Regions from separate parts of the Rhizobium sp. 01N48 genome, predicted to be linked through region 2. Evidence: predicted binding sites of a transcription regulator. Region 2 holds the regulator's gene; each other region holds the start of a gene.

Region 1 (10,353 bases), on a different contig from region 2:
ACAAAGAGTTCAGGCCCCGGAGCGGAGGAATGGTATTTCACCGCTCACATATCGCCACAGGCATCAAAAGCAAATCAATCTTGCCGGGCGACAGCGTCCCAATCGCACGCGATCATTGCCCCTTGGCGATCTGCACCATGGTGTTCTTCAGCGAGTTCGCCGGCTGGCCGGGATCACCTTCGGTGAACACGTCGTCAACGACGGCCTTGCCGCCCTCTTCCAGCACCTCGAAGCGCACCGTGGTCAGCGCCTGCTTGTCGTCGATGCCATCCATGCAGGTCTGCTTCTTGAACGTCACCACCACTTCCGTCGCGCCGTTCTCGCCGGGCTTCGGCGTATAGGTCATGTCCTGCAGCGGGCACGCATCCTCGCCGTTGACGATGACATCGTAATCGAACGGCGACACGCCATCCTCGTCGGCAGCAGGGTTCTGCATCGCCGCGCGGTACTTGGCGACGAAATCCTTGCTGTAAATCCGCGTCAGCCGGCTCTCGTCGAAGATATCCTGCCAGTCCTCGTCGGCGCCCGACCAGTTCTTGGTCGTGGCCTCCATGATCTCCTTGACCGGCGCCGTCGCGTCAGCGGCGAATACCGTGGCGGTGAGGCCGAGCAGAGCGGCAAAGGCAAGCGAAATCGTCTTCATGATCAAATGTCCGAGGCAATGGTTTTGCGCGGAGACTAGCCATTTTCCGTGTCTTGGCAATGGCGCAAAAACACACAAATCGGCCCTGCTTGCGGCTTTGCACTCCGGGCGCACAATGCTATAGCCCACGTGATTTTATATCACCCACCAGGGACGCATGTCCCTCAAAAGCTTAACGAGGCAGATACATGAAGAAGATCAAGGTCGCCAACCCCGTCGCCGATCTCGACGGCGATGAAATGACGCGCATCATCTGGCAGTTTATCAAGGATAAGCTGATCCACCCGTATCTGGACCTCGAAATCGACTATTACGACCTCTCCGTCGAAAACCGCGACGCCACCAACGACCAGGTGACTGTTGATGCCGCCAACGCGATCAAGAAGCATGGCGTCGGCATCAAGTGCGCGACGATCACGCCGGATGAAGACCGCGTCAAGGAATTCAACCTCAAGCAGATGTGGAAGAGCCCGAACGGCACGATCCGCAACATCCTCGGCGGCGTCATCTTCCGCGAGCCGATCATCTGCCAGAACGTTCCTCGCCTCGTTCCCGGCTGGACCAAGCCGATCGTCGTCGGCCGTCATGCCTTCGGCGACCAGTACCGCGCCACCGACTTCAAATTCCCGGGCAAGGGCAAGCTGACCATCAAGTTCGTCGGCGAAGACGGCCAAGTCATCGAGAAGGAAGTGTTCGACGCTCCCGGCGCCGGCGTTGCCATGGCCATGTACAACCTCGACGAGTCGATCCGCGAATTCGCCCGCGCCTCGATGATGTACGGCCTGATGCGCAAGTGGCCGGTCTACCTGTCGACCAAGAACACCATCCTCAAGGCCTATGACGGCCGCTTCAAGGACATCTTCCAGGAAGTCTATGAAGCTGAATTCCAGGATCAGTTCAAGGAAATCGGCATCACCTACGAGCACCGCCTGATCGACGACATGGTCGCATCCGCTCTGAAGTGGTCCGGCGGTTACGTCTGGGCCTGCAAGAACTACGACGGCGACGTCCAGTCCGACACGGTTGCGCAGGGCTTCGGTTCGCTCGGCCTGATGACCTCCGTTCTTCTGACCCCCGATGGCAAGACCGTCGAAGCCGAAGCCGCGCACGGCACGGTGACGCGTCACTACCGCCAGCACCAGAAGGGCCAGGAAACCTCGACCAACTCGATCGCCTCGATCTTCGCCTGGACCCGTGGCCTCGCGCACCGCGCCAAGCTCGACGACAACGCCGAACTGGCGAAGTTCGCAGCCACGCTCGAAAAGGTCTGCGTCGACACCGTCGAAGCTGGCTTCATGACCAAGGACCTGGCGCTGCTGATCGGCCCCGATCAGCCTTGGCTGTCGACCACGGCTTTCCTCGACAAGATCGACGAAAACCTGCAGAAGGCCATGGCATAAGCCATCTGGAATATGCGAACGATGCGGCGGGGTTTTCCCCGCCGTTTTCGTTTCAGGGATATCAAGAGGGAACAACAAGATGACCACGACCATCCGCCCGCTAAAACCATCGGACCGCAGCGCCTGGGAGCCGCTATGGGCCGGCTATCAGCGTTTCTACGAAGTCACGATCCCCGAGGAGACGACGGACCTGACCTGGGGCCGCTTCCATGATCCGGCAGAACCGATGCACGCACTCGGCGCGTTCGATGGTGACGACAAGCTGGTCGGTATCGTGCACGCGATCTTTCACCGCTCCACCTGGTTGCCGAAATGGACCTGCTACCTGCAGGATCTCTATGTCGACGACAGCCAACGCGGGCTTGGAACCGGCGCTGCATTGATCGAGGCCGTCGCCGATCTTGCGCGCGCGCATGGCGCCGGACGGCTCTACTGGATGACCCACGAGACCAATGCCACGGCCCGCAAGCTTTACGACCGTATCGCTGAGAGCTCCGGCTTCATCCAGTATCGCAAGGCGCTCTGACCGGCGCCGCTACTGCCAAAATCTGACATCGCCATGCCATAGACGTTGCCTCGCCGCCAACTCGCGCCAGTTATCAAGCGAAACGAGGAGAACACCATGGCCGACGAACTGATTTTCTACACCAATCCGATGTCGCGCGGACGGATCGCCCGCTGGATGCTAGAGGAAACCGGCGCCCCCTACACGACGCAAATCCTTGGCTTCGAAAGCAGCATGAAGGCGCCGGATTATCTTGCCGTCAACCCGATGGGCAAGGTGCCGGCGATCCGTCACGGCAAGACTGTGGTCACCGAATGCGCCGCCATCTGCGCCTATCTGGCGGAGGCCTTTCCGGAAGCAGGCCTTGCGCCGACGGCCGAAGAGCGCGGCAGCTATTATCGCTGGATGTTCTTCGGCGCCGGCCCGCTGGAAGCAGCCACCACCAACCGCGCCCTCGGCTTTCACACGCCGGCCGATAAGAGCCGGATGGCGGGCTATGGCAGCTATGCCGACGTGATGGACACGCTCGAAAAGGCCGTCAGCGCCTCGCCCTATATCGCCGGCAACCGCTTTACGGCGGCCGACGTCTATGTCGGTTCGCATGTCGGTTGGGGCCTGGGCTTCGGCACCTTCGAGAAGCGCCAGGCCTTTGCCGATTACGTCGCCCGCGTCACCGACCGCGCCGCCTATAAGAGGGCGAACACGATCGATGACGAAGCCACCAAGGCGCTGCAGAAGAGCGCCTGACGGCCTCATGCGAGCGGCATGTAGATCTCGGTGACCAACTCGGTCGGCGGCACGTCGCGCGGATTGTTGAGGTAGTCCTCGAACATCAGCCCGTCGCGCAGCTGCCGGCCCGAGGTCGGTAGCCACTCCGAAAACAGCCACTGATAGGCCTTGTGCATATCAGCATAGGGTCCCTTGTGGCTGAGCACCGCATATTCCCCGCCGTCGAGGGTGAAGGGTTCGAGCGGTGCCTCGACCTCAATCTCGCCTTCGACCGAGACACAGGCGATGGAGCGAAGCTCGTCTGCCGGCACGAGATCGGGATCGTCGAAATAGACGCCGATCATCCGCATATCGGGCCTCGCCAGCCCGCGCGCGTGGAGCGTGCCGAAGAGAACCTCGAACGCCTTGCTGATCTGCATATAGGAGCCTGTGTGGCGCACGCCGATGAGTGCGATCGGGTCGATCTTCCGTAAGGTAACGTTGAACATGGCTTTGGTCCTTCCGTTAGGTGAGGGTTGGAACTCCGTGTGGCTTCCCTCTTTCCGATAACGGGCCGGCGGCATGCCGTAGACCGATTTGAAAATGCGATTGAAAGACTGGAGGTTGGGATAGCCGGATCGCCTGGCAATTTCCCCGATACCGAGATCCGAACGGACGATATCGCCCGCCGCGCGATGCAATCGCAGCCGCTTGACGGTCGCCGCCAGCGTCTCTCCATGAACCGCGCGATAGATCCGGTGCCAGTGATAGCTCGACATGCAGGCGATCTCGGCGAGCGTATCCATATCCAGCTCTCCATCGAGATGATCATGGATATAAGCAGAAACCCGCCTCAGGCGGCTTTCGTAGAGTGCCCATGCCGTGGTGCCGTTCATGTCGAAACCTCATGCCAGTTGACCGGCTGCAGACAAACATAACGCGATTTGACAAATCCTGCTGAATTGCCGGCGCAAAAGAAAAAGGCGGGCACTCGAAGCACCCGCCTTTCGCAATTCAATCAGGAACAGGCCGATCAGCCAGCCAGCGCAGCCGCCACGGCCTCGAGCGCCTCGTCGGCCTTCGATCCATCCGGACCGCCGGCCTGCGCCATGTCGGGACGGCCGCCGCCGCCCTTGCCGCCGAGAGCGGCAGAGGCGATGCGCACCAGATCGACGGCGCTGAAACGGCCGACGAGATCAGCGGTGACAGCGACCACGGCGCTGGCCTTGCCGTCGTCGGAGACGCCGATCAGCGTCACGACGCCGGAGCCGAGGCTGGCCTTGCCGTCATCAGCGAGACCTTTCAGATCCTTCGGATCGACGCCGGAGATGGCCTTGCCGAGGAACTTGACGCCGCCGATGTCGCGCACGGCCTCTTCCGATGCGCCCTGCCCGCCGCCCATGGCGAGCTTGCGCTTGGCGTCCGCCAGTTCCTTCTCAAGCTTGCGGCGCTCGTCCATCAGCGCTTCGACGCGCGTCAGCACGTCGGCCGGTTGGACCTTGAGCGAGGTCGCCAGCGCCTTCACGCGCTCGTCCTGCTCGGCGAGATAGGTGCGCGCCGCCTCGCCGGTGACGGCTTCCAGACGGCGAACGCCGGAGCTGACGGCGCTGTCGCCGAGAATGCGCACGAGACCGATGTCACCAGTCGCAGACACATGCGTGCCGCCGCAAAGTTCGATCGAGTAAGGCTTGCCTGTCTTCGCACCATGCAGCCCCTGGCCCATGGAGACGACGCGGACCTCATCGCCGTATTTCTCGCCGAACAACGCCATGGCGCCCTCGGCGCGGGCGTCGTCGACGCTCATCAGACGGGTCGTGACCTGCGAATTCTGCAGAATGATCTCATTGGCCATGTCCTCGACGACCTTGAGCTCTTCCGCCGTCATCGGCTTCGGATGCGAGACGTCGAAGCGCAGACGATCCGGCGTGACCAGCGAGCCCTTCTGGGCAACATGGGTGCCGAGCACTTCGCGCAGTGCCTCATGCAGCAGGTGGGTCGCCGAGTGGTTGGCGCGGATATGCGAGCGGCGGGCGTGATCGACGGTCAATGCCACGGCATCGCCGGCCTTGACCGTGCCTTCGACGACGGTGCCCGTGTGAACGAACAGGCCCTCGCCGCGCTTTTGCGTATCGGTGATCTCGATCTTGGCATTATCGGACGAAATCACGCCCGTATCGCCCATCTGGCCACCGGATTCACCGTAGAACGGCGTCTGGTTGACGACGATTTGCACCTTGTCGCCCTTGGCCGCTTCGCCGACGGCGGCACCGTCCTTGACGATCGCCTGGACAACGCCTTCGGCCGTCTCGGTGTCATAGCCGAGGAATTCGGTGGCGCCGTGCTTGTCGCGCAGCTCGAACCAGATCGTCTCGGTCGCCTTGTCGCCGGAACCTGCCCAATGCGAGCGGGCTTCGGCCTTCTGGCGCTCCATGGCGTCGGTGAAGCCGGCGAGATCGACGTTGATTTCGCGGGCGCGCAGCGCGTCCTGCGTCAGGTCGAGCGGGAAGCCGTAGGTGTCGTAAAGCTTGAAGGCGGTCTCGCCGTCGAGCATGTCGCCCTTGCCGAGCGTGGTCGTCGCATCCGACAGAAGCGACAGACCGCGCTTCAGCGTCGTGCGGAACTTGGTCTCTTCGAGCTTCAGCGTCTCGGTGATCAAAGCCTCGGCACGCACCAGCTCCGGATAGGCGCGGCCCATCTGCTGGATCAGCGCAGGCAAAAGCTTCCACATCAGCGGCTCGCGCGCGCCGAGCAGTTCGGCATGGCGCATGGCGCGGCGCATGATGCGACGAAGCACGTAACCGCGACCTTCGGCGGACGGCAGAACGCCGTCGGCGATCAGGAAGGCGGACGAGCGCAGGTGATCGGCGATGACGCGATGGCTGGCGCGCTGCTCACCCTCCGCCTTGACGCCGGTTGCTTCCTCGGACGCCGAGATCAGCGCGCGGAAGAGGTCGATGTCGTAATTGTCGTGCTTGCCCTGCAACAGGGCTGCGATACGCTCGAGACCCATGCCGGTGTCGATCGATGGACGCGGCAGGTCGACGCGCTCTTCCTTGGTGATCTGCTCGTACTGCATGAAGACGAGGTTCCAGATCTCGATGAAGCGATCACCGTCTTCTTCCGGCGAGCCGGGAGGGCCGCCCCAGATATGATCGCCGTGATCGTAGAAGATCTCCGAACAGGGACCGCACGGGCCGGTGTCACCCATCGCCCAGAAATTGTCGCTGGTCGGGATGCGGATGATCTTGTCGTCGGACAGTCCCGCTATCTTCTTCCAGAGATTAAAGGCCTCGTCGTCGGTGTGATAGACGGTGACCAGCAGACGCTTGGCGTCAATGCCGAATTCCTTGGTGATCAGCGTCCAGGCATGCTCGATCGCCTGCTCCTTGAAGTAGTCGCCGAAGGAGAAATTGCCGAGCATTTCGAAGAAGGTATGGTGGCGCGCGGTATAGCCGACATTGTCGAGGTCGTTATGCTTGCCGCCGGCGCGCACGCACTTCTGCGCGGTCGACGCCGTCTTGTATGGGCGCTGCTCGAGACCGGTGAAAACGTTCTTGAACTGCACCATGCCGGCGTTCGTGAACATCAGCGTCGGGTCGTTGCGCGGCACCAGCGGGCTCGATGAAACGATCTCGTGGCCGTTCTTCTTGAAGTAGTCGAGGAAGGTCGACCGGATTTCGTTCACACCGCTCATGCTATGCCCTTCAGTGCTGCCCAAGGCAGGTCAAATCTTAAAAATTCAGTGGCTTTTATCGCTGACGTTAACCACTGTCCAGCAGACAAACAAAACCGGCTGCATTCTGATCAAGGAATGCAGCCGGCTTTGAACTATTCAGTCTTGGGTCGAGGCTTATTCGCCGTCGGAATCGTTGGCGTCCGGGCCACCGTTCTGCAGCTGATCGGCGATCAGGCCGGCATTCTGGCGGATCGAGGTTTCGATCTCGCGCATCAGCTCGGGATTGTCGCGCAGGAACGTCTTGGCGTTCTCGCGGCCCTGGCCGAGACGCTGGCTGTTGTAAGAGAACCAGGCGCCCGACTTCTCGACGATCCCGGCCTTTACGCCGAGGTCGACCAGTTCGCCGGTCTTCGACACGCCTTCGCCATACATGATGTCGAATTCGACCTGCTTGAAGGGAGGCGCCATCTTGTTCTTGACGACCTTGACGCGCGTCTGGTTGCCGATCACCTCTTCGCGCTCCTTGACGGCGCCGATGCGGCGGATGTCGAGGCGAACCGAGGCGTAGAACTTCAGCGCGTTACCACCCGTCGTCGTTTCCGGCGAACCGAACATGACGCCGATCTTCATGCGGATCTGGTTGATGAAGATGACCATGGTCTTCGACTTCGAGATCGATGCCGTCAGCTTGCGCAGCGCCTGGCTCATCAGTCGAGCCTGCAGACCCGGAAGGCTATCGCCCATCTCGCCTTCGATTTCGGCACGCGGCGTCAGTGCGGCGACAGAGTCCACGACCAGCACGTCGACGGCGCCGGAGCGCACCAGCGTGTCGGTGATTTCGAGTGCCTGCTCGCCGGTATCCGGCTGCGAGATCAAGAGATTGTGCAGATCGACGCCGAGCTTGCGGGCATAGACCGGATCAAGCGCGTGTTCGGCGTCGACGAAGGCGCAGATGCCGCCCTTCTTCTGGGCTTCCGCGATCGTCTGCAGCGCCAGCGTCGTCTTACCCGAGCTTTCCGGCCCGTAAATTTCGATGATACGTCCCTTGGGAAGACCGCCGATCCCGAGCGCGATATCCAGTCCGAGAGAGCCCGTCGAAACGGTCTCGATCTCGACCACGCTCTCATTCGAGCCGAGCTTCATGATAGAGCCCTTGCCGAACGACCGCTCGATCTGTGAGAGTGCCGCTTCAAGTGCCTTGCTTTTGTCCACCGATTTGTCCTCTACAAGCCGCAATGTATTCTGTGACATTCGATCCACCTTTAGGTTATTGAAGCCGCTCAAGCAATGTCGCCGCCGATGTCGATTTTGTACCGCATTTGTTCTCATCACGCAAGTGCCGTTCAAAGCATTGAAAGAAAGAGGTAAAACGGCCTGTGTTCTACATTTGTTTTATCCATGCAAAGCAAGAGCTTACAGCACCTGGACGGCGGCTGACCGCGCTTCCGGAGGCCGCACGATTCGGCCAGGACGGCATTTCGGAGCGATGAGATGAGCAAGAAGATTCTCGTGCTTGGCGGCGCCCATGTCGATCGCCGCGGCCGCATATCGGGCGCGACGGCAGATGGCGCCAGCAACCCCGGCTCATGGTTCGAGGAGGCTGGCGGCGGCGGCTTCAACGCGGCCCGCAACCTCGCCCGCCTCGGCTTCGATGTTACGATGATCTCGCCGCGCGGTGGCGACCCGACCGGTGAGATGGTGAGCGAAGCCGCCGATCTCGCCGGCGTCAACGACCGCCCCTTCATCTTTCTCGACCGCAAGACGCCGAGCTATACCGCGATCATCGAGCGCGACGGCAATCTGGTAATCGCGCTGGCCGACATGGATCTCTACCGCATGTTCGTGCCGCGCCGCCTGTCGATCCGCTCGGTGCGCGACGCGTTTTCGGCGACCGACATGATCCTCTTCGATGCGAACCTGCCGGAGGAAACGCTGGTCTCGATCACCGCGCGCGCCAAGGCGCTTGGTAAGCCGGTCGCGGCGATCGCCATCTCGCCGGCAAAGGCGGTGAAGCTGAAGGCCTGCATGCAGGGGATCGACTATCTCTTCCTCAACGAGGCCGAGGCCACCGCGCTGACCGGCGAGCGGCCGGAGAACCCCGTCCACTGGCCGTCACTGCTCGGTGATATCGGCCTCAGGGGCGGTGTCGTCACCCGGGGACAGCGCGAGCTGGTCGCCTTTTCCGCCGGCCACGTGGCGGCGCTGCAGCCGGCCAATGTCGAGCATGTGTCCGACGTGACCGGTGCCGGCGATTCCCTCGCCTCGGGCGTTATCGCAGCACTTTTGCGCGGGCTGCCGATGAGCGAGGCCATCCGCGAGGGTGCTGCGGCCGCGGCGCTGACCGTCCAGTCGCCCAACGCGGTCAACGAAAATCTATCCGCCGATCTCCTAAAACAGGCTCTTGCTCTTGTCCCACAGGCGAGAATTCTGCATTGAAACCCGATCAGACGAAATGGAAGATCCGATGACGAACACTCTCTCCTCCAAGCTGCCGATCACCTATTCCAAGGAAGTGGCGAGCGCCAAGCAGCGCGGCGCGCCGATCGTGGCGCTCGAATCGACGATCATCACCCACGGTATGCCCTACCCCGGCAATATCGAGATGGCCCGCAGCGTCGAATCGATCATTCGTGAGCAGGGTGCGGTCCCCGCCACCATCGCCGTCATCCACGGCACGCTCCACATCGGCCTTGAAGCCGAAGAGCTCGAGCAGCTGGCCAAGGCCAAGGATGTGCTGAAAGTCTCGCGCGCCGACCTCGCCTTCGCGATCGCCGAGCGCCGCCATGGCGCCACCACGGTCGCCGCCACGATGATCGCGGCGGAACGCGCCGGCATCAAGGTCTTCGCGACCGGCGGCATCGGCGGCGTGCATCGCGGTGCGGAAGAGAGCTTCGACATCTCCGCCGACCTCGAAGAACTTGCCCGCACCGGCGTCATCGTCGTCTGCGCCGGCGCCAAGGCGATCCTCGATGTGCCGAAGACGCTGGAAGTGCTGGAAACCGCTGGCGTGCCCGTAGTCACCTACGAGAGCGAAGAATTCCCGGCCTTCTGGTCGCGCTCATCCGGCCTGCGCAGCCCGCTGACGCTGAACAGCCCGGCGGCCATCGCCAATTTCCAGACGGTGCGCGAACAGCTCGGCATCGACGGCGGCATGCTGATCGCCAATCCGGTGCCTGAGACCGACGAGATCCCGGCCGAAGAGATGGAAATCTACATCCAGCGCGCGCTCGACAGCGCCGAACGCGACGAAATCTCCGGCAAGGCGGTCACGCCTTACCTGCTGAGCACCATCTTCGACCTGACCGACGGCCAGAGCCTGAAGACCAACATCGCACTGGTGGAAAACAACGCCCGGCTCGCCGGCGAAATCGCGGTTGCGCTCAACGCCTGACACTTGATGGGGCGTGCCGCCACGGCATGC
Region 2 (10,353 bases):
CGACTTCAGCGCACTGCTCTTCGGTGTGGATGTCGGTGAGAACGGGGAAGCCGTATTCCTTCTTCAGATCGGCGAACACTTCGAGCGCCGTTTCAAGCCCGATGCCGCGCTGGGCAGACAGCGACGTGCGGTTGGCCTTGTCGAAGGAGGACTTGTAGACAAGGCCGATGCCGAGCTTGTCGCAAAGCTCCTTCAGCGTGCCGGCGATCATGAAGGCATGGTCGCGGCTTTCCATCTGGCACGGGCCGGCGATCAGCGACAGCTTGCCGGTGTTGGAAAACACCACACGGCCGGTGCCTTCGCCGARGGCCACTTCGGAATTGGTTTCAGTCATCGTTTCTCCTCGAAGGCGAAGAGCGCGCCCTGGCCGGGCGCTGCCTTCACCAGAATTCGATTGTTCTTGCGTGTATAGGTGATCCCGTTAGCAGCCAAATGCGCCTCTGTCACGGCGAGATCGGCAACGGAAAAGACAATCGCCGCGCCGCGCAGACCGCGATCGGCCTTGGGCTCGGAGGGATCGTAGTAAGCGTTCAAGCCATCCGGCGACAGGATATTGATACGGGCGTTGCCGGCATCGAGGCTGACACCGAAGGCCTCCTCGCGGGTCGCCTGCGCATCCGAGGCCAGCTGCAACAGCGGTGCGAACGCTTTGGGATCGGAGGAAGAGAGCACGATCGACAGGATGCCCAAGACGCCATTCTTATGCGTTTCCAACGCCTTGCGGTCGCTGGGCAGTGGGTTGACGCGCTGGCAGGCGAAGAGGAAGAAATCGGGCGCTCGCAGATCTGCCGCGAAAGCCAGGCGGAACGCCGCGGTCGCCTCGGAACCGTCCGGCATCTTCATCTGCCGGGCGAACTCCAGCATCTCGCCGCCACTCATGCCATCGGCGAGGTAGCGGGCGTGATCGCCGTCGGCATCCGGCGTGCCGAAGACGATCGCCGACAGGCCGTCGTCGCCGCAGCGGAAGCGAAAGGCGCGGTCGCGGGCGGTGAAGACGTTGCCGTCGCCGATGGCCTCCTCGTAGGTCTCCAGACTGGCGATGCCGAGCGGTTCGAGATAGGTTTTGTCGGCGAAGAAGACGCAGGCGTTTTCGGTGCCAAACGGGTGCCGCGCATCGGCGGCGAAGGTGAAGCCGAGTTTGCCCAGGCGGTCGCGCGCCATCTCGATATTGACGACCGGCAGCACCACGTGGTCCAGGGGATGGGGGTCACTCATCGGCAAATCCTCCCGAAATCGGCAGAGATGTGCGCTGGCTTTCGCCACAATGCAAGAGGCGAGCGCGGTTAAATCGAATGAAGTGTAAAATCGCGACGATTCCGAGCCAAGTTTTACGAAAATTTAGGCACTTGCGGAACACATATGGAACATATAGTGTCCGTTCTGGCTTTGTTTCACGACTCTGGGGTTCATTTCGATGCTGACACGCAAGCAACAAGAACTGCTTCTGTTCATTCATGAGCGGATGAAAGAGTCGGGCGTTCCGCCTTCCTTCGACGAAATGAAGGATGCACTCGATCTCGCATCAAAATCCGGCATTCACCGCCTGATCACCGCTCTGGAAGAGCGCGGCTTCATTCGCCGGCTGCCGAACCGGGCGCGCGCGCTCGAGGTCATCAAGCTGCCGGAAGCCTATAATCCGAGCCTGCAGCCACGACGTGGCTTCTCGCCGAGCGTCATCGAAGGCAGCCTCGGAAAGCCGCAGCCGGTGGCCGCAGCCCCTGCCCCGAAGGCCGCGCCGAGCGCCGACAACGGCAACTCGGCTTCCGTTCCCGTCATGGGCCGCATCGCCGCCGGTGTGCCGATCTCGGCGATCCAGAACAACACCCACGACATCACCGTCCCCGCCGACATGCTCGGCTCCGGCGAGCATTACGCGCTCGAGGTCAAGGGCGACTCGATGATCGAAGCCGGCATTTTCGACGGCGACACCGTCATCATCCGCAACGGCAACACGGCCAACCCCGGCGATATCGTCGTGGCGCTTGTCGATGACGAAGAGGCAACGCTGAAGCGCTTCCGCCGCAAGGGCGCGTCGATCGCGCTTGAGGCCGCCAACCCGGCTTACGAAACGCGCATTTTCGGGCCTGACCGCGTCAAGGTTCAGGGCAAGCTCGTCGGGCTCATTCGCCGATATCACTGAGTGGTGACGTCACCAGTTGGTGACAGGTCGTCGCTGAAGTTGTCGTTGCGCCAGTCATAGGCGCGATGGCGCATCCAGGGGCGAGCGAGGCGTGCATAAGCGGTCTTGACGACGGGAGTGCCCTGATCGTCGATACGGATTTCGACGGCGCCCGATCGCCTGAGAGTTTCGCCGGTCAATAACATGGCGCCGGAGCGGCACGTCGCCTGGCGGAGGCGCACCGGCGTGATGACGATATCGGCCACGTCGCAGGCGGGACCGAGATAGGCGGCGTTTTCGAGCGTCGCGATGATGTAGCCGCTGTCGAGCGCTGTTATGCACCACGCGGTCTTCAGGCACCGGAAGGCACTGTCGTTCGTCGAAGCCGCTGCAGCGCGCATCATAGCGCGGGCTTCGCGTTGTTGTTTCAATGTCAGTCTTGGCCTTGGCTCGCCCCTTCTCGGAATGGGCAAGGCCTCGCCGTCGAGGATGTCGGGCGGCTTGTGGTCTTCGATGGCGAGCGCGCGTTGCCATTGGCCGAAGATGAAGTCGGGCGGCCGTTCGCGGTTGCTGGCGAGGCTGTCGCCTGTGACTGCTGCCACGAGGCTTCCGTCCTCGGAGACGACGAGTTCGGGCGCAGGTGCTGCCGGGAGCAGGATGACGACGAGGGTTGCGATCGTGGCAACCGCAGCGCCGATCCATCGCAGGCGTGTGCGCATCAGCCCCCATATGAGAAAGCCGAGCACGGCGATCGCGAAATACCATTCGGGTATCCGCCCGATGTCGACACTGCCGCCCCAACCGGACACCATCTTGGCGATGTCGATCACCAGATCCAGCCCGAAGCCGGCGACCTTCCACAGCGGCGCATCCAGGCCAAAGGGCGTCGCCAACATCGCAAGCATTCCGAAGGGCATGACGATGAAGGAGATGACCGGCATGGCGAGCAGGTTGGCCGGTAGTCCGTAGCCGCTCAGCCGGTGAAAATGTTCGATCGAGAACAGCGCTGTCGAGAAGCCGCCGATCATCGAGGTCAGCGCGATGCCGCCGAAGAAGCGGAACGTGGCCATGACCGGCTTTATGGTGGGATGCGTAAGAAAAACGCTCTCGCGGTGGCGCCTCCTGGTCCAAACGGCAAAGCCCGCGACCAGCGCGAGCGTCGCCGCGTAGGACATCTGGAAGCTGGGGCCCAGCACCTCCGAAGGGGACATCAGGATGATCAGCAGCGCCGAGAGCGCGATGTTGCGCAGGCTAATCGAGGGGCGATCGAACAGCACCGCGACCAGCATGATCGCCATCATGATGAAGGCGCGCTCGGCGGAGACGGCAAAGCCCGAGATCATGTAATAGGCCGTCAGCGCCAGAAGCGCGCTGCCGGCGGCGAGCTTCTTGGTCGGATAGGCCTGCGCAAACCCGGGGAAGAGGCCGAAGAACAGGCGCAGCCCGACAAAACAGATGCCGGCCGACAGAGCCATGTTGAGGCCCGAGATCGCCACGATATGCGCGAGGCCGGATTGGCGCAGCGCCTCCGTCGTCTCGTTGGAGATGGCACGTCTCTCGTCGGTGACCAGCGAAGCTGCGAAGGCGCCGGTATCGCCAGGCAGGATGCTGCGGATGCGGTCGCCAATGCTGCTGCGCAGGCCTTAGAGCCATTCCATGGCGCGATCGACGGCAGAGAGATCGGCGATATCCGTCCGCGATGGGACGGGCTGCGGGATGCCGTAGAAGAAGCCGTTGGCGCCGATGCCGTCGAAATAGGCAGAGAAGGCGAAATCGTTGAGTTCGGGCAGTGCCGGTCCTGCCGGCGGCGTCAGGCGCACACGGCCGGTCAACCATCCGCCGACCGCGACGGGCTCTCCTGCACGCGCGACGAGCGAGACCTGCTGCGGCGGACGCTTGAGCGTGGGCTCGTCTGTGCGCGTTACCCTGACGATATAGCGCCAGCGCCCATTATCATCGCCCTCGCGCCGTTCCACGCGGCCGGTCACTGTCGTCGTCACCGCTGTATCGAGAACGACGGTATCAGCCCGCCAGGTCTCGAGCTGCGCCGCGAACATGCCGAGGACGACAAGCAGGCCTGAGATCGCCACACGGCGTGTCGCGACGCGCGCGGAGCCCGCCAAGACGAAGACGAAACCGAAGAGGATAGCCCAGGCAAGGAGCCGCAAGGGCGGGATATCCACGGCGAGCCGGAACCAGGCGATGGCGCCCGCCCCGAGGAAGACGGGCGACGCCAGGAAAAGGCGGCCGTGGTCGAATTCGGTGCTGAACGCTTGTGCTGCGACGGCTGCCTGACGGTGGATTTGGCGACTTGTGCGACTCAGAAAACCCGAGGTCGACTGCGTCAATGGCGCGCGCGTCATTATGGCACGGGCATTTTGCCCTGTTACGGCCGGCAAATTGGCAATTTGCGCCGCTTCGGGTGGCATCAAAACGACGTGACTGGCATTCAACTCCGGCATGCAACGACACCCGAAAGCCACCCTGAACTGCAATCAGAATGAGGCCAGCGGAGCCTAAACGCAACTATAATCGTTTGAATTCAAACGGGAAATAAAACCATCAAAAATGTCAGGTTTATCATTGACTTCCGCTATGCGGAGACGACATCGCTGGAGTGCTTAAAAGTTGATACTGCGATGCACAAAATGGCATCACGGTAACTTGGCATTAGGCGCGCGATCATATAGCTATCGCAGACGACGCTTAACCCTATGGCGCTTTTAAGGCGCCAACCGCCAGTTTGGAGGATCAGAATGACGGATCAAAGCGCAACACTGAAACTCGGTGAGAAAACAGTCGACCTGCCGGTCAAGAGCGGCACGATCGGCCCTGATGTCATCGATATCGGCGCCCTCTACAAGAACACGGCTTCCTTCACGTACGATCCTGGTTTCACCTCGACCGCATCCTGTGAATCGAAAATCACTTACATCGATGGCGACGAGGGCGTTCTGCTCCATCGCGGTTACCCGATCGAGCAGCTGGCCGAACAGGGCGACTTCCTCGAAGTCTGCTACCTGCTTCTCTACGGCGAACTGCCGACGTCCGCGCAGAAGAAGGACTTCGACCATCGCGTGACGCATCACACCATGGTGCACGAGCAGATGAGCCGCTTCTTCACCGGCTTCCGTCGCGACGCGCACCCGATGGCCGTCATGTGCGGCTGCGTCGGCGCCCTGTCGGCTTTCTACCACGACAGCACCGACATCACCGATCCGCACCAGCGCATGGTCGCTTCGCTGCGCATGATCGCCAAGATGCCGACGATCGCCGCGATGGCCTACAAGTACCATATCGGCCAGCCTTTCGTTTACCCGAAGAACGACCTCGACTACGCGTCGAACTTCCTGCGCATGTGCTTTGCCGTTCCTTGCGAGGAATATGTGGTCAATCCGGTGCTTGCCCGCGCCATGGACCGCATCTTCATCCTGCACGCCGATCACGAGCAGAACGCTTCGACCTCGACCGTTCGTCTCGCCGGCTCCTCGGGCGCAAACCCGTTCGCCTGCATTGCAGCCGGCATTGCCTGCCTCTGGGGCCCGGCTCACGGCGGCGCCAACGAAGCGGCTCTCAACATGCTGCAGGAAATCGGCACGGTTGACCGTATCCCTGAATACATCGCCCGCGCCAAGGACAAGAACGATCCGTTCCGCCTGATGGGCTTTGGCCACCGCGTCTACAAGAACTACGACCCGCGCGCCAAGATCATGCAGAAGACGACGCATGAAGTGCTCGGCGAGCTCGGCATCAAGGACGATCCGCTGCTCGACGTCGCCATGGAACTCGAGCGCATCGCGCTGACCGATCCATACTTCATCGAGAAGAAGCTCTATCCGAACATCGACTTCTACTCGGGTATCACGCTCAAGGCGCTCGGCTTCCCCACGACCATGTTCACCGTTCTGTTCGCTCTCGCCCGCACCGTCGGCTGGATCGCACAGTGGAACGAAATGATCGAAGATCCGCAGCAGCGTATCGGCCGCCCGCGCCAGCTCTACATCGGCGAAGCGCAGCGCGACTACGTTCCGGTTTCCAAGCGTTAATCTCGACACATCGAAGCTTAAAAAGAAACCCGGTCAGTTTTGACCGGGTTTTTTGTTTTTCAGGACATCAAGCACGATTTCCGCGGCATGGACGCCGGGCGGCTTTTCGGTCTGCATCCGCTCCCAGACGAGATCGTAACCTTCCATCATCGAGCGTCGCGGCAAGGTGTCGGATGAGAGCTTCTCGACCCAGCGCGTGAAACTCGCGCCGCGCACGACCTCGTTGATATATTCGGGCACCACTGCGTAGTCCGCGACGAGGTTCGGGATCGCCGCCGTCCAGATCTTGATCTTGCCGGTCATCAGCTTGATGATCCAATCGACCTTGTAGGCCGAGACCGTGGGCACGCCTGCAAGCCCCAGCTCCAGGATGACAGTGCCGGATGCGGCCATAGCGGCGTCGGCCTCGGCGAAGGCCTTCCACTTGTCGTCCTTGCCCGTCACCACCTCGGGCTTAACCGGCCAATCCTTGATGATCTCGCGCACCATGGCCTCGCGGCGCGGCGCCGTCGGCAGCACAAAGCGCATGCCCTCGTTGCGGGCGGAGAGCTCGGCCACCGCGTCGCCGAAATAGGGCAAGAGCCTCGTGATCTCGGATCCGCGCGAGCCCGGCAGGAGCATGATCGTCTTCGGCTCATTTGCCGGGCGCGGCTTGCTTGCCGCCCTCGCCTTGCGGGTCGCGAGAACATCGACATCAGCGGTCAGGCGATGGCCGACATAGCTTGTCGGCGGACCGCCGAGCTTGCGCATCACCTCGGGCTCGAAGGGCAGCACGGCGAGCACATGGTCGATATAGGGCAGCATGCGCTGTGCGCGGTATTCCTTCCACGCCCAGACGCTCGGACAGACGTAGTTCACGACAGGCAGATCAGGCAGCGCCGTGCGCACGCGCTTGGCGACGCGGTGGGTGAAATCGGGGCTGTCGACAATGACGAGCACGTCGGGCTTGGCGGCGATGACGGCGGCCGCAGTCTGGCGGATGCGTTTGATCAGCGTCGGCAGCTTGGCGAGAACCTGGGTGATGCCCATGATCGACAGCTCGGAGAAATCGAACAGCGATGTCAGGCCTTGGGCCTGCAGCCCCTCGCCACCGACACCGATGAGCTCGACTGGCCCCGCATATTGCTGCTTCAGCGCGGCGATCAGATCGGCCGCCAGAAGATCACCGGAGACTTCGCCCGCGATGATCGCGACCTTCAATGCACGCACGCTCATTCAAGCCCCCAGGATGGCAGTCCACGATCCAGACCGCAGACGAAGATACCGGCTTCCTTTGCCGCCGATATGACTGCCGGGCGATCCAGGATCAGCGCGCGCCCGGCCTCGATCGCAACACCCGCCAGGCCGGCCTTGCTGGCATTCTCGATGGTCGAGATGCCGATCGATGGCAGATCGGCGCGCAGGTCCTGCTGCGGCTTGCAAAGCTTGACCAGGACGCCGCGGCGGCGCGCGGAAATGCGGCCGGCGGCGCGCAGATCAGCCACGCGCTGCAACATGCTGTCCGTGCCCTCGACACCCTCAAGCGCCACGATGCGACCGCCAACCGAGACGGCGCCCTGCCCCACATCCAGCCGGCCGAGCGCGTCGGCTGCCGACCCCGCCTTGGCGATGTCCTTGACGTCCTCGGCCGATGGCGCGATCGCGCCGAGCGGACCGACCGCGGCCAGAAGATCCGGTGCGATCTCCTGCACGCCGATAACGCGGCGGCCGTTCTTCTCGATCAGCCCGATCACCATGCGTAGCACGGTATCATCGCCGCCTGAGAGCAGTGTGCGAATGGTCGAGGGGATGCTTGCGAGCGTCTTCAGCGTCGGGCGAACCTCGCGCCATTCCGGCCGCCGGCGCACGGCGCCGGACATGACGACGCGCTCGATGCGATGGCTATCCAGCATGCCGTCGATGGCGGCGAAATCGCCGACGCCGACAATAGCGTGCTCGAAACCTTCCCATGAGCGGTCGGTCTCGTTTTTAAGCGCGATGATCAGTGGGTTTTCGCCGGCGCTCTTGGCGGCCTCGGCGACGTAGGACGGCAGAAAGCCGCTGCCGGCGATGATCGCCAAGCGGCCTTTTGCCGTGTCACTTGCTGGAGACAAGGTTTATCCCTTCTGTCCCCGCGTCGGAGAAGAGAGCGCGCGGTCGCTTTCGGCGGCAATGAAGTCGAGGATCTGGACGACCTGCTCGCAATCGGCGAATTCCTCGCGGATGGCGGCGGCGTTGTCGCGCAGATTGCCTTCGGTCTCGAAGATCGCCTTGTAGGCACGGCGCACGATATGGATCGTCGCGCGGTCGACGCCTGCACGCGTCATGCCGACGACATTGAGGCCGCCGAGAAGACCGGGATTGCCGTTCAGCATGCCATACGGAATGACGTCGTAGCTTACGGCCGAGAGGCCGCCGACGAAGGCGTGGCGGCCGACGCGGGTGAACTGGTGCACGGCGCAACCGCCGCCCAAGATCACGCGATCCTCGATGACGACATGGCCGGCGAGCATCACGTTGTTCGACATGATGACGTGGTTGCCGACGCGGCAGTCATGGGCGATGTGCGAGTTGGCGAGAAACAGATTGTTGTTGCCGACGATGGTCTTGCCGCCGAAATCGGCGGTGCCGGTGTTGATCGTCACACCTTCGCGCATCGTGCAATTGTCGCCGACCGTCAAGGTCGTCTCTTCGCCACCGTGATGAACGCTCTGCGGGTCGCCGCCGATAACGGCCATCGGGAAAATACGGCATCCCTTGCCGAGCGTGGTGATGCCGCTGACGATCGAATGCGCGAGCATTTCCGTGTTGTCGCCGAGCACGACCCGCGGGCCGACGTGGCAGAACGGACCGATCTTGACGTTCTCGCCGATCACGGCGCCGTCTTCGACGACTGCCATCGGGTGAATGCTGGCACTGGCTGCGATCGTGCTCATGCCTGATCCTTGCGCACGATCATCGCGCCGATATCGGCTTCTGCGACCAGCGCTCCATCGACCTTCGCATCACAGTGGAACTTCCAGATGTTGCCGCGCTGCTTCTGCTTGACGACGTGGTACTCCACCCGGTCGCCGGGAACCACAGGCTTGCGGAAACGGGCATTGTCGATGGTCATGAAGTAGACCAGATTGCCGCTTTCGCCTTCCTTCTTCGCACAGATCGCGCCAGCCGTCTGGGCCATGCCTTCGACCAGCAGGACGCCAGGCATGATCGGCTGCTCCGGAAAGTGTCCGGTGAAATGCGGTTCGTTGGCCGTCACGTTCTTGATGCCGATTGCCGAATCGTCGCCGTCGATCTCGATGATCTTGTCGACCAACAGGAACGGATAGCGATGCGGCAGCAACTTCATGATTTCAATGATGTCAGCCGAGGAAAGCGACTTCTTGACTTCTTCAGCCATTCTTTTCTCCCGTTTTCTTGGGGCCCGTCGTCCGCATCATGACTGCCGCGACTTCGCGCAAAAAGTCATGCGCCGGCCGTGCAGGTATTCCGCCGTAGCGCTCCCCGGCGGGGATGTCGGACACTACGCCGCTCATGGCAGCGATCTGGGCACCGTCGTTAATTGTTATATGGCCTCGAATGCCGGAATGACCACCGATCTGCACGCCATCGCCGATAATGGCGCTTCCGGCGATGCCGACCTGCGAGACAACGGCGCAGTGACGGCCAATGCGCACATTGTGGCCAATCTGGACGAGGTTGTCGATCTTCGTCCCCTCGCCGATGACAGTGTCATCCATCGTGCCGCGATCGATCGTCGTGTTGGCACCGACCTCGACGTCATCTTGCAAGATGACGCGGCCGATCTGAACGATCTTGATCATGCCACGAGGACCCGGCGCGTATCCGAAGCCGTCCTGGCCGATACGAGCGCCGTTGTGGATGATGACGCGATTGCCCACCAGCGAGCACAGGATGCTGGCGCCGCTGGCGATCGTGCAATCGCGGCCAATCTTGACGCCTGGCCCGATGACGGCGCCGGCGCCGATGCGCGTGCCCTCACCGATCTCGGCATGAGCACCGATCACGGCAAACGCCTCGATCTCGACATTCGCTTCCAGTCTCGCCGTCGGATCGACGGACGCACGGTCGGAAACATCAGCGCTCGCAGAGCGCAACCGCTGTGGCGTCAAGGCGCTCGGATAGAGCAGCCCACCAGCCATCGCGAACGCGGCATGGGCGTTTTTCGACACGAGAACAGGCACATGC
Region 3 (10,353 bases), on a different contig from region 2:
CGGGCTGATCATCCGCGATTTCGACAATGCGGGACTGACGGCCAAGGAAGAGATGCTGGAAGCGATCGTAAAGGACGTGATGTCGGGCTATCCGGGTTCGACCTACACGTTCGAGGTCAAGCAGCAGTATCGCAACATGAAGGAAGTGGTCGATCGCCACCCTGATATCGTCGAAAATGCCGTCGAGGGCATCCGACGCGCCGGGATGGACCCGAAGCGCGGCAGCATTCGCGGCGGCACCGACGGCTCGCGTCTCTCCTTCATGGGCCTGCCCTGCCCCAACATCTTCGCCGGCGGTCACGCGTTTCATTCCCCGCTGGAATGGGTGAGCCGCCAGGATATGGAGCGGGCGGCCAAGACGATCGTCGAGATCGCCAAGGTTTGGGAGGAGCGGGCGTAAGCGCCCGCGCATCAATCTCACCGCAATGAAAAATGCCGGACGTCACCGCCCGGCATTTTATTATCCCCGCAGACCCGGCGCTTCCTGGCCGGTGCGCTCGACGTACTCTGTATAGCCGCCGCCGTACTGGTGGATGCCATCGGGCGTCAGCTCCAGCACGCGGTTGGACAGCGCCGCCAGGAAGTGGCGGTCGTGGCTGACGAAGAGCATGGTGCCTTCGTATTGCGACAGCGCCTTGATCAGCATTTCCTTGGTGTCGAGATCCAAGTGGTTGGTCGGCTCGTCGAGGACGAGCAGGTTGGGCGGGTCGAACAGCATCTTGGCCATGACCAGACGCGCCTTTTCGCCACCGGAGAGAACCCGGCACTTCTTTTCGACATCGTCGCCGGAAAAGCCGAAGCAGCCGGCGAGCGCGCGAAGCGGTGCCTGGCCGGCCAGCGGGAATGAATCTTCCAGCCATTCGAGAACCGTGCGTTCGCCATCGAGCAGGTCCATGGCGTGCTGGGCGAAATAGCCGAGCTTGACGCTGGCGCCGAGAGCAACCGTGCCCTGATCCGGCTCGGTGGAGCCCGTCACCAGCTTCAGCAGCGTCGACTTGCCGGCGCCGTTGATGCCCATGATGCACCAGCGCTCCTTGCGGCGAACCATGAAGTCGAGGCCTTCATAGATCGCGCGGCTGCCGTACTTCTTGTGGACGTTCTTCAGGTTGATCACGTCTTCGCCGGAGCGCGGCGCGGGAAGGAACTCAAAGGCGACCGACTGGCGGCGCTTGGGCGGCTCGACGCGGTCGATCTTTTCCAGCTTCTTGACGCGGCTCTGGACCTGCGAGGCATGTGAGGCGCGTGCCTTGAAGCGTTCGATGAACTTGATTTCCTTGGCAAGCATGGCCTGCTGGCGCTCGAACTGCGCCTGCTGCTGCTTCTCGTTCTGGGCGCGCTGCTGCTCGTAGAAGGCATAGTCGCCGGAATAGGAGGTGAGCTGGCCGCCATCGATCTCGATGATCTTGCCGACGATGCGGTTCATGAACTCGCGGTCGTGCGATGTCATCAAAAGCGCGCCGTCATAGTTCTTCAGGAATTCTTCCAGCCAGATCAGGCTTTCGAGATCCAAGTGGTTGCTCGGCTCGTCGAGCAGCATGACATCAGGGCGCATCAACAGGATGCGGGCGAGCGCGACGCGCATCTTCCAGCCGCCAGAGAGGCCGCCGACATCGCCATCCATCATTTCCTGGGTGAAGCTCAGGCCATCGAGCACTTCGCGAGCGCGGCCCTCGAGCGCGTAGCCGTCCAGCTCCTCGTAGCGCGCCTGCACCTCGCCATAGCGCTCGATGATGCGATCCATCTCGTCGAGCTTGTCGGGATCGACCATCTCGGCTTCGAGTTCGCGCAACTCGGCGGCGACAACGCTGACGGGGCCGGCGCCTTCCATGACCTCGGCCACGGCGCTGCGGCCGGACATTTCGCCGACATCCTGGTTGAAGTAGCCGATCGTGACACCCTTTTCACCGGCGACATTGCCCTCATCGGGCTGCTCCTCGCCTGTGATCATGCGGAAGAGCGTCGTCTTGCCGGCGCCGTTCGGGCCGACGAGGCCGATCTTCTCGCCCTTGTTGAGCGCCGCCGAGGCCTCGATGAAGAGGATGCGGTGGCTGTTCTGCTTGCTGATATTTTCGATGCGGATCATGGGAAGCGTGGTCCAAAACAGGTTTTCGGCGCCCTTATGCCACGCAACACCTGAGATGTCGCCCGTTTTCCGCAGTGCACCAAATGTTCGCTTAGGACCGTTTCCCTGTGGTGACATCGCCGTGGGACTTCCAAACATCAGACGGCACTGATACGTTCCATATTTGTTCCCGAGTCGCGCTTTTGCCGCGACGCGTATGCTAGAGGCTGAAGAATAGATGCAGGCGGCGGCCTATCTCGAGAAACTGAACGAACGGCAGCGTCTTGCCGTGGAGCATGGGGTCGGTCAGGGACCGGATACGACGGGCGGTCCGCTTCTGATCATCGCCGGCGCCGGATCGGGCAAGACCAACACGCTGGCGCACCGGGTGGCGCATCTGATCGTCAATGGCGCCGATCCGCGCCGCATCCTGTTGATGACCTTCTCGCGCAGGGCGGCGTCCGAGATGGCGCGGCGGGTGGAGCGCATCTGCCGGCAGGTGCTCGGCGCCAATTCCGCCGTGATGACCGACGCGCTGACCTGGGCCGGCACCTTCCACGGGATCGGCGCGCGACTGCTCCGCATCTATGCAGAGCAGATCGGCCTCAATGTCGATTTCACCATCCACGACCGGGAAGACAGCGCCGACCTGATGAACCTCATCCGGCACGAGCTCGGCTTCTCCAAGACCGAAAGCCGGTTTCCGACCAAGGGCACGTGCCTCGCGATCTATTCGCGCACGGTCAATTCCGAGACGCCGCTCTCCGAGGTGTTGAAGACCTGGTATCCGTGGGTGGCGACCTGGGAAGAGCAGTTGCGCGAACTGTTTGCCTGCTATGTCGAGGCCAAGCAGGCACAGAACGTGCTCGATTACGACGACCTGCTGCTCTACTGGGCGCAGATGGTGAGCGACCCGGAACTGGCAGCCGATATCGGCGGGCGTTTCGACCATGTGATGGTGGACGAGTACCAGGATACCAACCGGCTGCAATCCTCCGTGCTTATGGCGCTGAAGCCTGGCGGGCGGGGCTTAACCGTCGTCGGCGACGACGCGCAATCCATTTACTCCTTCCGGGCGGCGACGATCCGCAACATTCTCGACTTCCCGAAAACCTTTGAGCCGCCGGCCGACATCATCACGCTCGACCGCAACTATCGTTCGACGACGACGATCCTTGCTGCCGCCAACGGCGTTATCGAGCTGGCGCGCGAGCGCTTCACCAAGAACCTCTGGACCGACCGGCAATCCGAAGAGCGGCCGAAGCTCTTGACCGTCAAGGACGAGAACGAGCAGGCAAACTACATCGTCGAGCAGGTGCTCGCCAACCGCGAAGTGGGTATGACGCTGAAGCAGCAGGCGGTGCTGTTTCGCACCTCCTCGCACAGCGGTCCGCTCGAAGTGGAGCTGACGCGGCGCAACATTCCCTTCGTCAAGTTCGGCGGGCTGAAATTCCTGGATTCGGCGCATGTGAAAGACATGCTGGCGATCCTGCGCTTTGCGCAGAACCCGCGCGACCGGGTCTCCGGCTTCCGCCTGTTGAAGATGCTGCCGGGGATCGGGCCGCAGACGGCGGGCAAGATCCTCGACACGATCGCCGCCGACCCCGAGCCGCTGATGGCGCTCGCCGAAATCCCGCCGCCGGCCAAGACCGGCGAAAGCTGGCCGGCACTGGTGCAACTGCTGGAAGGATTGCGCAAGGCGAACGGGCCGTGGCCCGCCGAGATCGCGCAGGCGCGCGAATGGTACGAGCCGCATCTCGACCGCATCCACGAAGACGCCGACACCCGCAAGGCCGATCTGTTGCAGCTCGAGCAGATCGCATCAGGCTATGCCAACCGCGAACGCTTCCTCACCGAACTGACGCTCGACCCACCCGACGCCACCAGCGACCAGGCCGGCGTGCCGCTGCTCGACGAGGATTATCTGATCCTCTCCACCATCCATTCGGCCAAGGGGCAGGAATGGCGGGCGGTGTTCATGCTGAACGTCGTCGACGGCTGCATCCCCTCCGACCTCGCCGTCGGCACGACGCAGGAGATCGAGGAGGAACGCCGTCTGCTCTATGTCGGCATGACGCGCGCCAAGGACAATCTGACGCTGATCACCCCGCAACGCTTCTTCACCAGCGGCCAGCACGGCCAGGGCGACCGGCACGTCTATGCATCGCGCACGCGGTTCATTCCGGTGACGCTGCTGCAATATTTCGAGACGGCGGCATGGCCTGTCGTGGTCGCGACGCCTTCGGAGCGGAGTACGCAGCAGATAAGGGTGGATGTGGCGGCGCGGATGCGGACGATGTGGCGGTAGGGTAGGTTTGGGGTGGTCAGTCGGCGTTATGCCTGAAGCCCCCTCATCCGCATGCCGGCACCTTCTCCCCGTTGGGGAGAAGAGACTCGGGTTGGGCCGCTTGCGCCGACCTCCCCTTCGCCCCAACGGGGAGAAGGTGGCCCGAAGGGTCGGATGAGGGGGCTCCGGGCACTGAGTCTGCCAGCTAATTATTTGATGTCGCTTAGATTTGGCGTATTGCCGTGGGTTACCCCCCTCTGCCCTGCCGGGCATCTCCCCCACAGGTGGGGAGATTGGCTGGGCTTAACCGCTCGCATCCACCTCAACGTTTGGCGTAAACCTCTCTGCGAGTCGATCTCCCCCCTTGTGGGGGAGATGTCCGGCAGGACAGAGGGGGGTGTCACGCGGCACAACACCCAACACCGTCCCACTCAAGCAGCCAACCGCATCCTTACATCTCCCGCCAACGTCTTCATCCGCTCCAGCGGCGCATGGCCGATCAGCATGAAGGCGTGGGCCTTATCCGACCAGTAGACGACGTTCATGCCCTTGCGGGCTTCGACGTCGGGCGGCTGGACACCGTTGTCGGAGCGGACGATGCAGAGTGCTAGGGGTCCCGTCTCGGGGTCGAGATAGGCGAGCTGGGCGAGTGGCTGGTCGTCATATTGCAGGAGCAGCGCGCGCTTGAAATCGACGCCCTGCAGCGCGATCGCTTCCGGAGAGAGGCGCAGGCCGAGCCTTGCTTCGACGGCCGACAGCTGACCGACCTGCGACGTAAGCGAGGGCACCGGGCCGGCCAGTGTTTCGGGCGTGTAGAGCGCGATGTAGTCGGCGACGGTCGCGCGCCATTCGCTGCTTTCATCGGTGGCGGCAAGCTGCCGGCTGAGCCCGATGAAGGCGCGGTCGGCGATGACGCCGGCCACCAGGCAGGCGGCGAGTGCGCCGAGGAAGCGACGGCGGATGGGGGCCGGCGTTGCCGATGGTGCGGCGGAGAGGCGCGAGAGGATGGCTTCGAGCTCGGCCTTCGGCGCCTGAGCGAGCAGCGGATCGAAGGCCTGCGCGAAGGGCAGGCTGGCGCGGGACAGGAACTCGAGGCGGGCGGCCAGCTCGGCGTCCATTTCCAGGAGTGCTTCGAGACGCGCGGCTTCCGCGGATGGCAGTTCGCCGTCGAGATAGGCGGTCAGCTCCTCATCGGAGGGGATCGTGGTCTTGTCGGTCATCGTCCGCCCTCCTCTTTCAGATTGCCGGCCAGGGTCGCGCGGGCGGCGGCGAGCCGGCTCATGACGGTGCCGATCGGAATATCGAGCACGGCGGCCACCTCCTTGTAGGACAGGCCCTCGACATAGGCCAGGAAGACCGCGGCACGTTGCGCATCGGGCAGCGCGCCAACGAGACGAAGCACCTGAGCGGCCATGACATGCGTCTCCGTTTCGCGCGCACCATCGACGACGAGCACCTGCTCGGCGTCGACGAAGCCCTGCCCTTCGCGGACCCGCCGCGAGCGGATTTCATTGAGCCAGATCGAATGCAGAATGGCAAACAGCCAGCGGTCGAGCCTTGTGCCCACTTGAAACTGCGTGGCCCTCTCCAGAGCGCGCACGCAGGTCTGCTGCACCAGATCGTCGGCCACGTCGCGGCGATGCGAGAGCACGAGACCATAGCGCCAGAGCCGCGACAGGTTTTCCGTCAGACCGCTCCTGATATCGGATTCGCTTGCGATGGCCGCCTCCGCCACGGGGTTTGCCGAAGACCGCACCGGGCGAGCCGGCGCGGTCTTGTTGGCGTGACTATAGGCAGGAAATGTCGTGTAAGCGACGACCATCGGCATGTTCCTCGTCACATTATCGGGTGTTCTCGCGCGTTAAAGCGTGTCGCGATCCTTCGGATTCGCTCGCCACGCTTTAAGTCTTTGTTTTGTCGCATGTCGGTGCCGCAAAACCGCTGCACACTTTTGCGCGACATGCTTTAGATCTTCGACGGATTGGTGATCGCTTCGTTGAGATCGCGATATTCCTCGCAAGACGTGCCGCACAGCGTCTTGATGGTGCCGAGCTGCTCCTTGGCGAGATCGATGCGGCCCTTGATGACATAAGCTTCGCCGAGATATTCGCGGACCTTTGCATATTGCGGATCGAGCTGGACCGACTTCAGATAGTAGCCAATGCCTTCATCCGTGCGTCCGAGCTTACGCGTTGCGTAGCCGCGGTAGTTCAGCGCCTCGGCGGTGTTCTGGTCCTTCAGCGTGTCGAGCATGGCCAGCGCCTCGTCGTAACGGCCTGCCTTGGCGAGCGAATAGGCGTATTCGGTGCGGTTGTCGTCGGTGATGTTGGCGCCCGACTGCTTGACGCATTTCTGCGTCTTCTTGTCATAGACCTCACCCTTCTTGCAGGTCGGCGTGGTGGCGCCGCCGCTATCATCGCCGCCGGCGGCGAAAGCAGGGGCGGTGAACGCGAAGGCGGCGATCGCGCCGCTGATGAGGACGGATGCAATTCGGGAGGTTGCTGAGGTCATGATGTATCTCCTTCGGGACAATGTCTGAGACGCGGTTGGTCTTGAGGACAGGGTTGCGGCGAATGAACACCGCAGCCGGCGGGTTTATTCGGCGCGTGCCGCGATTTTTCCGATCACCGTTTCGTGAGAGCCAGCGGCGAATAAAGCGCGGGCTGGCGTGTTTGCTCCGCGTGCGCCGGGGGACGAACAGGAGCATTTTCGTGAACGAGACCGTCAAACTACTCAGCCTCGCCACCGCGGCGCCACTGCATGTCATCACGCAGGAGGAAGCCGCGGAGACGTCGGCGCGGCTGTTTTCCAGCCGCCTGAAGGACTTCGCGCATCTGGTGCCGGTCTTCATCAATGCCGGCATCCGCACCCGGCATGCCGCGCGGCCACTCTCATGGTTCACCGAGCCGCACGGCTGGGAAGACAGGATGCAGGCCTATCAGGAGGAGGCGCGAAACCTGTTTCGGCGGACCGTCACGGCGGCGCTCGATCAGGCTGGGCTTAGGGGAGCCGATGTCGATTGCATCGTCACGGTCTCCTCGACCGGCATCGCGACGCCGAGCCTCGATGCGCAGCTGGCATCGGAGATCGGGTTTCGGACGGATGTCGAGCGCCTGCCTGTCTTCGGCCTCGGCTGTGCGGCCGGCGTTTCCGGTTTCGCGATCGCAGCGCGGCTCGCCAAGGCGCGGCCCGGCGCGACCGTGCTCTTCGTTTCGATCGAGCTCTGCACGCTCGCGTTCCGGCTCGATGAGCTGACGCGGGCGAATATCATCGCAACCGCGCTGTTCGGCGATGGTGCGGCGGCCTGTATCTTGAGGGCTGGGCCGGAGGGGCTTGCCGCGGTCGAATCCACCGGGGAGCATCTGTTTCCCGATACGCTCGGGATCATGGGCTGGAAGATCGACGATACCGGCTTCGGGATCGTGCTGGCGCAATCCCTGCCGCCCTTCGCGGAAAAGGAGTTGGGGCCGGCGATCGACGGCATTCTTGGTCGCAACGGACTGAGCCGCGCGGATATCGACCGCTTCATCTGCCATCCCGGCGGGGCACGCGTTCTGGCGGCGCTGGAGACGGCCTTGTCGATCCCGTCCTCGGCGCTCGATCATGAGCGGGCGGTGCTTGAGGAATACGGCAACATGTCCTCGCCGACCGTGCTGTTCGTGCTTGAGCGGGTGCTGCGCCAGGGATTGCCGAAGCGGGCGGCGATGATCGCGATGGGGCCGGGATTTTCGGCCAGCTGCGTGACGTTGACGAGGGCCTGACCATGTGGCCATCGATCATCATCCTCGGTTTCGTGACGCTGCAGCGGCTGGCGGAGCTTATCATCGCCCGCCGCAACACCCGCGCGCTGATGGCGCGCGGCGCCCGCGAGATCGGCGCCGAGCATTATCCCGTCATGATAGCGCTACATGCGAGCTGGCTTGCCGGGCTCTGGCTGCTTGCGCCGGGCCATCCGGTGCAGCCGATATGGCTCGTGCTCTTCGTCGTGCTGCAGCTTGGGCGGCTTTGGGTTCTGGCGACGCTCAAGGGGCGATGGACGACGCGGATCATCGTGCTGCCGGGGGCGTCGCTGGTGCGTGAGGGACCGTATCGGCTGCTCTCGCATCCGAATTACGCGGTCGTCACCGGTGAGATCGCGGTGCTGCCGCTGGCGCTCGGCATGCCGCTTTATGCCGCCATTTTCTCCATCTTGAACGGGCTGATGCTGTGGCTTCGCATCTCGGTCGAGAACCGCGCGCTGAAGACGGCAATGTTTTTGAAATGAATGCGATTTTTCATTTGCACGCGGCTTGGCGGAGGGGCATTTTCCATGCCTAGACTATCGTGGGTTTCGTGGGAAAATGACGAAGAACGTAATCGTGCTTGGAGCCGGCATCGTCGGCGTATCGACGGCCATTCATCTGCAGCGGCGCGGACGCCAGGTGACATTGATCGATCGCAAGCCGCCGGGCAACGGCACATCCTTCGGCAATGCCGGATTGATCCAGCGTGAGGGCGTGGTCCCCTATGGCTTTCCGCAGCAGCTCGGCCTTCTCGTCCGCTACGCCTTCAACAACCGTATCGACGCGCATTATCACCTGAACGCGCTGCCGGGCCAGCTGACGTTTCTGGCGCGGTACTGGTGGCACTCCAACACCAAGCGCCACCAGATGATCTCGAAGGCCTATGCGCCGCTGATCGCGCATTCGATCTCCGAGCACAACGATCTGATCGAGGCGGCCGGCGCCGAGCATCTGATCCGCAAGAACGGCTGGATCGAGGTTTTTCGCACCGGTGAAAAGCGCGACGCGGAATTCGCCGAGGCCGAGCGGTTGCAGCGGGAATTCGGCGTCGGCTTCGACAAGCTGGATACTGGCGATCTGGCGCGGCTGGAGCCGGATCTCAATCTCGGCTTCGTTGGCGCGCTGAAGTGGCGCGATCCGTGGTCGGTCATCAATCCGCAGGCGCTGACGGCAAGCTATCTGCGCTATTTCGAAAGCATCGGCGGTCGCTTTATCACCGGGGATGCGAACTCCTTCGGCAAGTTCGGCGCCGGCTGGAAGATCGCGACCGACGTGGGTCCCGTCGAAGCCGACGAGGCGGTGATGGCGCTCGGGCCGTGGGCGGCGGTGGCGACACGGCGGCTCGGCTACGCCTTCCCGCTCGGGGTCAAACGCGGCTATCACATGCATTATTCCGCGAAGGGCAATGCGGTGCTCAACAACACCGTGGCCGACACGGAGCTCGGCTATCTGATGGCGCCGATGGAAAACGGCATCCGGCTGACGACGGGCGCGGAGTTCGCGGCGATCGACGCGCCGAAGACGCCGGTGCAGCTCGACCGCGCTGAAACGGTGGCGCGCGGTGTGTTTCCGCTTGGCGAGCGGCTGGATCCGGAACCCTGGATGGGCGCCCGCCCCTGCACGCCCGACATGATGCCCATCATCGGCAAGGCGCCGCGCCACGAAGGCCTGTGGTTCGCCTTCGGCCACGCGCATCACGGGCTGACGCTTGGGCCGGTGACCGGAAGGGCGTTGGCGGAGCAGATGACGGGCGAAAAGCCCTTCGTTGATATCTCTGCCTATTCGCCGCAACGGTTCAATCCGTAAACGATCCGGCTAGGATATACCCAAAGCCTTGAGATCGCGGAGCGCCGTCTTCGCGATCTCGTCGATCGTTCCATCGATATCGACAGTGACGACGCCCGGCTCGCCGGTCGGGATTTCGAGCGTTGCCAGCTGGTTTTCAAGCAAAGAGAGCGGCATGAAGTGGCCCTTGCGGGCGCCCATGCGTGCGGTCAAGAGCTCCTTGGAGCCGTGCAGGTAGACGAAGAACAGGTTGCCATCGACGGCGGCGCGCAGGCGGTCGCGGTAGCTTTTCTTCAGCGCCGAGCAGGAAACGACGATGCCCTCATTGCGGTCGAGAGCGGCTTTAATGGTCTGGCCGATGATATCGAGCCAGGGCATGCGATCCTCGTCGGCGAGCGGAATGCCCTTCGACATCTTCTCGACATTCGAGGCCGGAT

The links. Region 2 encodes LexA, which represses DNA repair genes until DNA is damaged. Its sites were predicted from a motif close to TGTTCNNNNTGTGTTCNG; they were not measured.
Region 1: the regulator LexA is predicted to act here: its motif matches at 8,310-8,327, upstream of recA (recombinase RecA).
Region 3: the regulator LexA is predicted to act here: its motif matches at 2,237-2,254, upstream of AC1DOG_RS07350 (ATP-dependent helicase).

What each region holds. Positions count from the first base shown of each region.
Region 1 covers NZ_JBFTQT010000012.1:128,175-138,527, forward strand. The annotation lists gene AC1DOG_RS20975 (FUSC family protein) at 1-4, opposite strand, end outside; gene AC1DOG_RS20980 (hypothetical protein) at 113-643, opposite strand; gene AC1DOG_RS20985 (NADP-dependent isocitrate dehydrogenase) at 832-2,043, shown strand; gene AC1DOG_RS20990 (N-acetyltransferase family protein) at 2,123-2,569, shown strand; gene AC1DOG_RS20995 (glutathione S-transferase family protein) at 2,666-3,295, shown strand; gene AC1DOG_RS21000 (AraC family transcriptional regulator) at 3,301-4,152, opposite strand; gene alaS (alanine--tRNA ligase) at 4,290-6,950, opposite strand; gene recA (recombinase RecA) at 7,107-8,183, opposite strand; gene AC1DOG_RS21015 (carbohydrate kinase family protein) at 8,424-9,368, shown strand; gene AC1DOG_RS21020 (pseudouridine-5'-phosphate glycosidase) at 9,397-10,323, shown strand.
Region 2 covers NZ_JBFTQT010000007.1:137,207-147,559, reverse strand. The annotation lists gene kdsA (3-deoxy-8-phosphooctulonate synthase) at 1-334, opposite strand, end outside; gene AC1DOG_RS15365 (VOC family protein) at 331-1,215, opposite strand; gene lexA (transcriptional repressor LexA) at 1,415-2,140, shown strand; partial or broken gene AC1DOG_RS15355 (ComEC/Rec2 family competence protein) at 2,134-4,548, opposite strand; gene gltA (citrate synthase) at 4,876-6,165, shown strand; gene lpxB (lipid-A-disaccharide synthase) at 6,199-7,380, opposite strand; gene AC1DOG_RS15340 (LpxI family protein) at 7,377-8,258, opposite strand; gene lpxA (acyl-ACP--UDP-N-acetylglucosamine O-acyltransferase) at 8,262-9,080, opposite strand; gene fabZ (3-hydroxyacyl-ACP dehydratase FabZ) at 9,077-9,544, opposite strand; gene lpxD (UDP-3-O-(3-hydroxymyristoyl)glucosamine N-acyltransferase) at 9,537-10,353, opposite strand, start outside.
Region 3 covers NZ_JBFTQT010000003.1:191,163-201,515, forward strand. The annotation lists gene pepT (peptidase T) at 1-400, shown strand, start outside; gene AC1DOG_RS07345 (ABC-F family ATP-binding cassette domain-containing protein) at 461-2,083, opposite strand; gene AC1DOG_RS07350 (ATP-dependent helicase) at 2,301-4,370, shown strand; gene AC1DOG_RS07355 (anti-sigma factor family protein) at 4,781-5,569, opposite strand; gene AC1DOG_RS07360 (RNA polymerase sigma factor) at 5,566-6,171, opposite strand; gene AC1DOG_RS07365 (tetratricopeptide repeat protein) at 6,315-6,860, opposite strand; gene AC1DOG_RS07370 (type III polyketide synthase) at 7,061-8,110, shown strand; gene AC1DOG_RS07375 (isoprenylcysteine carboxyl methyltransferase family protein) at 8,113-8,613, shown strand; gene AC1DOG_RS07380 (NAD(P)/FAD-dependent oxidoreductase) at 8,690-9,937, shown strand; gene AC1DOG_RS07385 (gluconokinase) at 9,947-10,353, opposite strand, start outside.